DNA from 2 places in the Staphylococcus dromedarii genome. Region 2 is predicted to be linked to the other one. Evidence: riboswitches for the same ligand, from Rfam matches in the RefSeq annotation. Region 2 holds a riboswitch; the other holds the start of a gene.
What was found. Region 2 has a riboswitch for lysine ahead of MUA88_RS06400 (aspartate-semialdehyde dehydrogenase). Riboswitches for the same ligand answer to the same signal wherever they lie in the genome.
Positions count from the first base shown of each region.

Region 1 (4,819 bases), 260 kb from region 2:
AATGTACGTTTTCCAGATGGTAATAGCAAGGCGTTTGACAAAGGGATTACAACTGAAGAAATTGCACAATCAATCAGCCCAGGATTGCGTAAAAAAGCAGTTGCAGGAAAATATAATGGTGAGATGGTTGATTTAACACGTGCACTAGAAGTAGATGGCGACATTGAAATTATTACACCGGGTAGCGATGAAGCTTTAGAAGTGCTAAGACACTCTACAGCGCATTTAATGGCACAAGCATTAAAACGTTTATACGGTGATGTGAAGTTTGGTGTGGGTCCAGTCATTGATGGTGGTTTCTACTATGACTTTGATATGCCGGAAAAAATCTCAAGTGACGACTTCGAGAAAATTGAAAAAACAATGGCACAAATTGTGAATGAAAATCATAAAATTGAACGTCGTGTTGTTTCTAGAGAAGAAGCAAAAGACTTTTTCAAAGAAGATCCATACAAGCAAGAATTAATTGATGCCATTCCTGAAGATGAAAATGTAACATTGTATTCTCAAGGTGAATTCACTGACTTATGCCGTGGGGTACACGTACCATCTACAGCAAAAATTAAAGAATTCAAATTATTATCAACAGCTGGTGCATACTGGCGTGGCGACAGCAATAACAAAATGTTACAACGTATTTACGGTACAGCTTTCTTTGATAAAAAAGAATTAAAAGCACACTTAAAAATGTTAGAAGAGCGTAAAGAACGTGACCATCGTCGTATTGGTAAAGATATGGAACTCTTTACAAACAATCAATTAGTGGGTGCTGGTTTACCATTATGGTTACCAAATGGTGCGACAATCCGTCGTGAAATTGAACGCTATATTGTGGATAAAGAAGTGGCATTAGGCTATGACCATGTGTATACACCAGTATTAGCGAATGTTGATTTATACAAAACATCAGGTCACTGGGATCACTACAAAGATGACATGTTCCCAGCAATGCAATTAGATGCGGATGAAGCAATGGTATTACGTCCAATGAACTGTCCTCACCATATGATGGTTTATGCGAACAAACCGCATTCATATCGTGAATTACCAATCCGAATCGCTGAGTTAGGTACAATGCACCGTTATGAAGCAAGTGGTGCGGTATCAGGCTTACAACGTGTTCGTGGTATGACATTGAACGATGCGCATATTTTCGTACGTCCAGACCAAATCAAAGAAGAATTCAAACGCGTTGTCGAAATGATTCTTAATGTGTATGAAGATTTCGGCTTCAAAGATTATAAATTCCGTTTAAGCTATCGTGACCCAGAAGATAAAGAGAAATATTTCGATGACGACGATATGTGGAATGAAGCTGAGTCAATGTTAAAAGAAGCAGTTGACGAGTTCGGTTTAGAATATGAAGAGGCAATTGGAGAAGCGGCATTCTACGGCCCTAAATTAGACGTGCAAGTTAAAACAGCGATGGGCAAAGAAGAAACATTATCAACAGCACAACTTGACTTCTTATTACCGAAAAAATTCGAACTATCATATATCGGACAAGATGGTGAACACCATCAACCAGTTGTTATCCACCGTGGTGTTGTTTCTACAATGGAACGCTTTGTTGCATTCTTAACTGAAGAAACAAAAGGGGCATTCCCAACATGGTTAGCGCCACAGCAAGTTGAAATTATTCCGGTAAACGTTGACTTACATTATGATTACGCGCGTGAAATTCATGATACACTAAAATCACAAGGTGTGCGTGTGAACATTGACGATCGTAACGAAAAAATGGGTTACAAAATTCGTGAAGCACAAATGAAAAAAATTCCTTACCAAATTGTTGTCGGTGACAAAGAAGTTGAAAATCACGAAGTCAATGTACGTCAATATGGTTCTAAAGATCAAGAAACAATGGAAGCAGAAGACTTCGTATGGCGTCTTGTTGATGAAATTCGTCTAAAAAAACAAAGATAGCATTGCGTAGTTTCCATTGATACTGTATACTATTATGTAATTCAAAATATTAAATATCCAATTTAGTTAGAGGTTGCATTTTTAATGAGTCACTTGTCAGAAGTAGAGATGATACGTATGTTGAACAAGTAAAAGGTAAAAATGCCGAAGCGAGTTATGAACATCTACATAACTTGTTGGGCTAGTGGTCGAAAGATGCTAGACTGTCACAAACGTGATGTGCTACTTATTTGTGAAGATAAAGTAAAGGTTACATCAACGTTGATGTAACCTTTATTTCGTTTTATTAGGAGTAAAGTCATTGATTTGTTTTTTTGGATTGACCTCTAGGTGAAAGAAAGGAAGGAAACATGAGTAACGAAAAATTACAAACAGAGAATGGCGTACAACGTCATTTGAAAGATCGTCATATCTCGATGATTGCCATCGGTGGGGCCATCGGAACGGGACTTTTTATGACATCTGGAGGAGCGGTACATGATGCTGGGCCACTCGGTGCATTACTCGGTTATGCGATTATCGGTTTAATGGTATTTTTCTTAATGACATCATTAGGGGAAATGGCAACTTACTTACCTGTAACTGGGTCATTTAGTACATATGCGACACGCTTTGTTGATCCGTCGCTTGGATTTGCTTTAGGTTGGAACTATTGGTTTAACTGGGTTATCACAGTTGCGGCTGACGTGACCATTGCCGCTCACGTTATCGAGTATTGGGAGCCATTACAATTTTTACCAGCATGGGCATGGAGCTTGATTTTCATGGCAATTATTTTTGGATTGAATTTACTCTCAGTTCAAGTATATGGTGAAAGTGAATATTGGTTTGCATTTATCAAAGTCGCAACTGTCATTGTCTTTATTATCGTAGGTTTATTAACCATCTTCGGTATTATGGGTGGTACAGCAGTTGGCTTTGATACATTCACACAAGGCGATGGACCTATTTTAGGTGACGGTTTCGGTGGTAGTTTACTTGCTGTATTCGGTGTATTCTTAATCGCCGGCTTCTCATTCCAAGGAACTGAGATTGTAGGGATTACAGCAGGAGAATCAGAAAACCCTGAACGCGCCGTACCAAAAGCAATCAAACAAGTATTCTGGCGTATTCTTTTATTCTACGTATTCGCTATATTCATTATTGGTATGTTAATTCCTTACAATCACCCAGCATTAATGGGTGGTGGAGAAGATATCGCGACATCACCATTTACACTTGTATTTAAAAATGCAGGTCTGGCATTTGCTGCCTCGTTCATGAATGCAGTCATCTTAACATCTGTATTATCAGCAGGTAACTCTGGGATGTATGCAAGTACACGTATGCTTTATTCAATGAGTCGTGATGGCTTAGCAGCGAAATCATTCAGTAGAACAAATAGAGATGGTACACCATGGGTAGCAATGCTTTCTACTGCATTTGTTGTTATTCTGATCTTTATTGTAGAACAAGTAAATGGTAATGCTTATGAGTACATCGTTGCCGCAAGTGGTTTGACAGGCTTTATTGCTTGGTTAGGTATTGCGATTAGTCATTATCGCTTCCGTAAAGCATTTGACGCACAAAACTACGATGTATCTAAACTGAAATACAAAGCAAAATGGTTCCCATTCGGTCCATTACTTGCACTCGTACTCTGTGTGATCGTTATTATTGGACAAGACGTTGACTTTATCCAAGGTGGCGGATTCGATCCAAAACGTTTCTTTATCACATATATGGGTATTCCAGTATTCTTATTCTTTTTCCTATATCACAAATTAAGATATAAAACGAAATTAATTCCATTGGACAAAGTGAACTTGAGCCAAGATGTTTCAATGGACGAAAAAAACTTTCATAAATATGTTGACTAATAGATAACAACTTGGTATGATTATATCTGTTGAATACGAAACGGACCAAGTAGAAGCAACCCGCTTCTCACCTGTAGCGACGCAGCAAGCAGTTGGCAGGTTAACGATATAAACATGTGAGTTTGTTCATGTTAACGTTAGGAGCGGGGATTTATATCCTCGCTTTTTTTCGTGCTTGGACCATTCGTAAAATTTTTGGAGGTGTCAACCATAGCTAAGGATCAAACGCAAGTAAACGAAAAGATTCGCGCTAGAGAGCTACGTGTTATTGGTCAGAACGGTGACCAACTCGGTATCAAATCGAAGCAAGAAGCATTGGAAATGGCAGAACGACTTAACTTAGATGTCGTTGTTGTTGCCCCTAATGCAAAACCGCCAGTTGCTCGTATCATGGATTACGGTAAATACAAGTTCGAGCAGCAGAAAAAAGAAAAAGAAATGAAGAAGAAACAAAAAGTCATCAATGTGAAAGAAATCCGCTTAAGTCCAACGATTGAAGAACATGACTTCAATACAAAACTTAAGAACGGTAGAAAGTTCTTAACAAAAGGTGACAAAGTTAAAGTTTCTATTCGTTTCAGAGGGCGTGCCATTACACATAAAGAAATCGGCCAACGCGTTTTAGAGAATTTTGCTGACGAGTGTAAAGATATTGCAACTGTTGAGCAAAAGCCTAAAATGGAAGGTCGCCAAATGTTCCTTATGTTGGCGCCAATTAACGAAAAATAAACAATGACAATAGGAGGAAAATCATCATGCCTAAAATGAAAACTCACCGCGGAGCTGCGAAACGTGTTAAAAGAACTGGAAGTGGGAAATTAAAACGCTCTAGAGCTTACACATCTCACTTATTCGCTAACAAATCAACAAAACAAAAACGTAAATTACGTAAAGCAGCGCTTGTGTCTAAGAGTGACTCAAAACGCGTAAGACAATTATTAACATACGTTAAATAATCAAAAAAACTAATCGAACGAATATATACATCTAAATATGTAGAGACTACATGTTAAAGAGATAATGAGGAGGAATTT
Region 1 is NZ_CP094718.1:1,037,611-1,042,429, forward strand. It holds gene thrS (threonine--tRNA ligase) at 1-1,926, shown strand, start outside; lysine riboswitch at 1,986-2,159, shown strand; gene MUA88_RS05060 (amino acid permease) at 2,277-3,785, shown strand; ribosomal protein L20 leader region at 3,827-3,962, shown strand; gene infC (translation initiation factor IF-3) at 3,987-4,514, shown strand; gene rpmI (50S ribosomal protein L35) at 4,541-4,741, shown strand.
Region 1: another riboswitch for lysine. It lies ahead of MUA88_RS05060 (amino acid permease); the one in region 2 lies ahead of MUA88_RS06400 (aspartate-semialdehyde dehydrogenase).

Region 2 (4,819 bases):
GATTGAACATCTGCTAAATAATCAAAATCATTGGTTGCATCTTTTAAAGCAACGATAAATGGATTTTGACTTAAATGTTCCAAAGTCTCCGGTTCAATCGTACTATTTGTTCTAGATGGTACATTATATAAAACAACAGGTAATTCAACTGCATTTGCAATTGTTTCAAAGTGTGCAATCAAGCCACGTTGACTTGTTTTTAAATAGTATGGGGTAATTAACATAATGGCATCCGCACCTAATTCTTTTGCACGTAATGATGCCTCTAAAGAACGCTGCGTATTATTCGTACCTGTTCCTACAATCACTGGTACACGTCCATTATTTTCATCAATGACTGTTTGGATAATTTGATCTTTTTCATCCTCAGTTAATGTTGGGTTTTCTGCTGTTGTCCCATTTACAATTAATGATTGAATCCCATTATCGATTAAAAAATTTACTTGTCTACGAATCGCATTAAAATCTACGCTGTTATTGTTAAAAGGGGTAATTAATGCAACACCTGTCCCTTCGAAAATATGTGTCATAATATTTACTCTCCTTTCAATTCTAGTACTTGTTCCAATACTTGTACTGCGTTTAATGCTGCACCTTTCAATAAGTTGTCTGAAGTGACCCAAATATGGAAAGTATTTTCTAATGAGTCATCTTTACGGATACGTCCAACAAATACTTCATCACGTCCTGTTGAATGAATAGCAAGTGGATATTCATTATTTGCTGGATTATCTACAAGTACGACACGAGGGTCTTTATCAAATAATGCTTGGATTTCTGCAACTGTTGCTGGTTGATCTAGCGTTACATTGATATGCACACTGTGGCTATCTTGTACAGGTACACGTACACATGTTGCAGTAACATTCAATGTTGGTTCATTTAAAATTTTCTTCGTTTCATCGATCATTTTTTGTTCTTCTTTTGTATAACCATCTTCTAGAAAGACATCAATATGTGGTAAAACGTTATTATAGATTGGATGTGGGTAGGCTTTTGGTTCAGCACCATTTGCACCATCTTCTAAATCCTTTTTACCTTGCATACCAGAACCTGATACAGCTTGATATGTTGTATAGGCAACACGCTTCAAACCAAATGTTTCTTGTAATGGTTTTAAAGGTACCACTGATTGAATTGTTGAACAGTTTGGGTTGGCGATAATACCACGAGTAAATGTCGGTTTATTTACTTCTGGAACGACTAAGTCCACATCTTCTGCCATACGCCATTGACTTGAGTTATCAATGATAATCGCTCCGTGTTGTTCAAAGAGTGGGGCGAACTGTGCACTTGTTGCACCACCTGCACTCATTAATACATAATCGAAGTTGCCATCCGTCGCTTCTTCAGTAAGTTCTTGTACCACATACGTTTTACCTTGGAACTCAACTTCTTTTCCTGCTGATCGTTTTGATGAAAATAATACGAGTTCATCAAACTGAATGCCTTTACGATCAACTGTTTCCAAAATTTTAGAACCTACTAAACCTGTTGCTCCTGCGACTGCTAATTTTACCATGTCATTCACTCCATCTTCTTCTATAATTAAATTTAATTCATGCATTTCTTATAATTCAGAAAATAAACGTAAGATTTCTTTTACAAGCTCGTTCACTTTCTTAATACCTTAAATCTTACTATCATTATTGACCTCCTCACGTTAGGGAAGGATCACATAATGATATATAAAAAAGCAAGTCCGGTGTGCGAACTTGCTTACTCTATATACAAGTGATGCACTCCATTATTTTTAGAATAATGACAGATTCTTAGCTCTTAACCTTTGAATCCAATAAACAGATTCTGCAAAGTCTGTTTACTTCGGCATCTCACCCTTTGGATATAAATTGTTTGCAGACAAATTCATTATATCTACTCATGATTGATGCGCCTCATCAATAATTATTAAATTAATATGTTTCATATTATACATACTCAACGATTCTCTGTAAACACCAAATGCATAATTTTTTAAATTAACTGATAATTTTCTTTAAAGAATAGAGATAGTATGGGGATCATCGTTTATTTTTGTATCATATTTCACGATGCCATGCTATCTCTATAGTCATTCTATCTTATATTGTATTTAAAAAGTTAAACAACACTTACATCTTATTTTACTTAGATTTCAAAATACCTTTTTCTTCTAAATAACTTTCGTATGGTATTTCTTTAGATAATCCAGTAGGGACATCTAAGTCGATGACACGATTCGCAATCGTATTGATAAATTCGAAGTCATGAGATGTAAAGATAATAGATCCTTTAAATGTTTTCAAACCTTCATTGACTGATGTGATACTTTCAAGGTCTAAGTGGTTTGTTGGTTCATCTAAAAGTAGTACGTTAGCACTTGATAACATCATTTTACTCAACATACAACGTACTTTTTCTCCACCTGATAATACGCTTGCTTTTTTCTTAACTTCTTCACCGCTGAAGAGCATACGACCTAAGAAACCACGTAAAAATGTTTCTGTTTGTTCATCTTCTGGTGCGTATTGACGTAACCAATCAACAAGGTTCATATCCACACCTTCAAAAAAGGCTGAGTTATCTTTAGGGAAGTAACTTTGAGATGTCGTTACACCCCATTTAACAGTACCTTCGTCAGGTTCTAATTCGCCCGCAAGAATTTTCAACAATGTTGTTTTCGCAATCTCGCTGCTACCCATCAATACCGCTTTATCATTTGGATTCATCGTAAATGAAATGTTATCTAATACTTTTTCACCATCTACAGTTTTTGAAATGCCTTCAACAAATAATAGGTCATTACCAATTTCACGTTCTGGTGAGAATTTTACGAATGGATAACGGCGTGATGATGGTTGAATATCATCTAATTCAATTTTTTCTAATTGCTTTTTACGACTTGTTGCTTGTTTTGACTTAGAAGCATTGGCAGAGAAACGTGCAATAAATTCTTGTAACTCTTTAATTTTATCTTCTTTTTTCTTATTTTGTTCTTGTGCCATTTTTTGTGCAAGCTGACTTGATTGATACCAGAAATCATAGTTACCAACATAGATTTTAATTTTACCAAAGTCTAAGTCAGCAATATGCGTACATATATTGTTTAAGAAATGACGGTCATGGGATACAACGATTACTGTATTATCAAAGTTAATTAAGAAATCTTCTAACCAGCTAATCGCTTGGATATCTAAACCATTGGTAGGCTCATCCAGTAATAGAACGTCTGGAGAACCAAATAAACTTTGTGCTAATAAAACCTTCACTTTTTGATTGTTTTCTAATTCCGACATTTGTTTGTCATGTAAGCTTGTATCGATACCTAAACCAGATAATAAAGTCGCCGCATCTGATTCAGCATTCCAACCATCCATCTCTGCAAACTCTCCCTCAAGTTCCGCAGCACGAATCCCATCTTCATCACTGAAGTCCGGCTTCATATAAATGGCATCTTTTTCTTGCATCACTTCATATAAGCGTTCATGACCTTTAATTACAACATCAAGTACACGGACATCTTCATAAGCAAAGTGGTCCTGCTTTAATACAGCAAGACGTTCATCTTTTCCTAATGATACATGTCCTGTTTGAGAATCCAATTCTCCTGATAAAATCTTTAAAAATGTTGACTTACCAGCGCCGTTTGCACCGATTAAGCCGTAACAGTTGCCTGGTGTGAATTTAATATTAACGTCTTCAAATAATTTACGATCACCAAATCGTAAACTAACATCCGTAACTTGTAACATGGACTGTCTCCTTTATATATAATCTACCGCATGCATTATACCATATAACACACAGGGTTTCGATATGTTGTGGCATAACATTCAATCCTTTGATGCTTATAAAACATACGCATGCTATAATAGAACTAACTTATAAATAAGAGGAGAACGTTATGTCTTTTAAAGAAAATGAAATCGTTGGGACAATAGAGTTTTTAGAAGTGAAAGCACTAGAAGATTCAACATATATTCTTGAAGGCCCAAATAAAGAGGTCATCAAGCTCAATCAATCAGAAGTCCAAGAATCAGATGAATTAGAAATAGGGGAATCTTATAGCTTCTTTATCTATCCAAACCGCTCTGGGGATTTATTCGCTACTCAAAATATGCCTGATATTACAGTGGGGCGTTATGACTTTGTACGTGTATTAAGCACAGATCGTGACGGCGCGCGTGTCGATGTTGGCTTACCACGTGAAGTGTTAATCCCATGGGAAGACCTCCCTAAAATTAAATCGCTATGGCCAGAGAAGGGGGATCATGTACTGTGTACCCTTCGTATTGACCGCGAACGTCAAATGTTTGCACGTCTCGCTTCAGAAACGACCGTGCAACAAATGTTCACACCCGTTCATGATGACAAGTTACAAAATGAAATGTTGACTGCACGTCCGTATCGTTTGCTACGTGTGGGTACATTTTTACTAACAGAAGAAGGTTATAAAATTTTTGTTCACGAATCAGAACGTCAACACGAACCACGCCTTGGACAAGAAATGTCGGTACGTATTATCGGCTTTAATGATAAAGGGGAATTGAACGGTTCATTCTTACCATTAGCGCATGAACGCTTAGATGATGATGGTGAAACGATTTTCCAATTACTCGTTGAATATGAGGGTACATTGCCATTTTGGGATAAATCAAGTCCAGAAGCGATTAAAGAAGTGTTCAATATGAGTAAAGGCGCATTTAAACGCGCGATTGGTCATTTATATAAACAACGCATTATCAACATCGAAACAGGGCAAATCTCACTAACTAAAAAAGGGTGGGCACGTGCTCAAGACCAACAAAAATAACGACAATAAAGGACGAATGGCATTTGA
Region 2 is NZ_CP094718.1:1,301,448-1,306,266, forward strand. It holds gene dapA (4-hydroxy-tetrahydrodipicolinate synthase) at 1-530, opposite strand, end outside; gene MUA88_RS06400 (aspartate-semialdehyde dehydrogenase) at 536-1,522, opposite strand; lysine riboswitch at 1,730-1,907, opposite strand; gene MUA88_RS06405 (ABC-F family ATP-binding cassette domain-containing protein) at 2,124-3,731, opposite strand; gene MUA88_RS06410 (CvfB family protein) at 3,884-4,792, shown strand.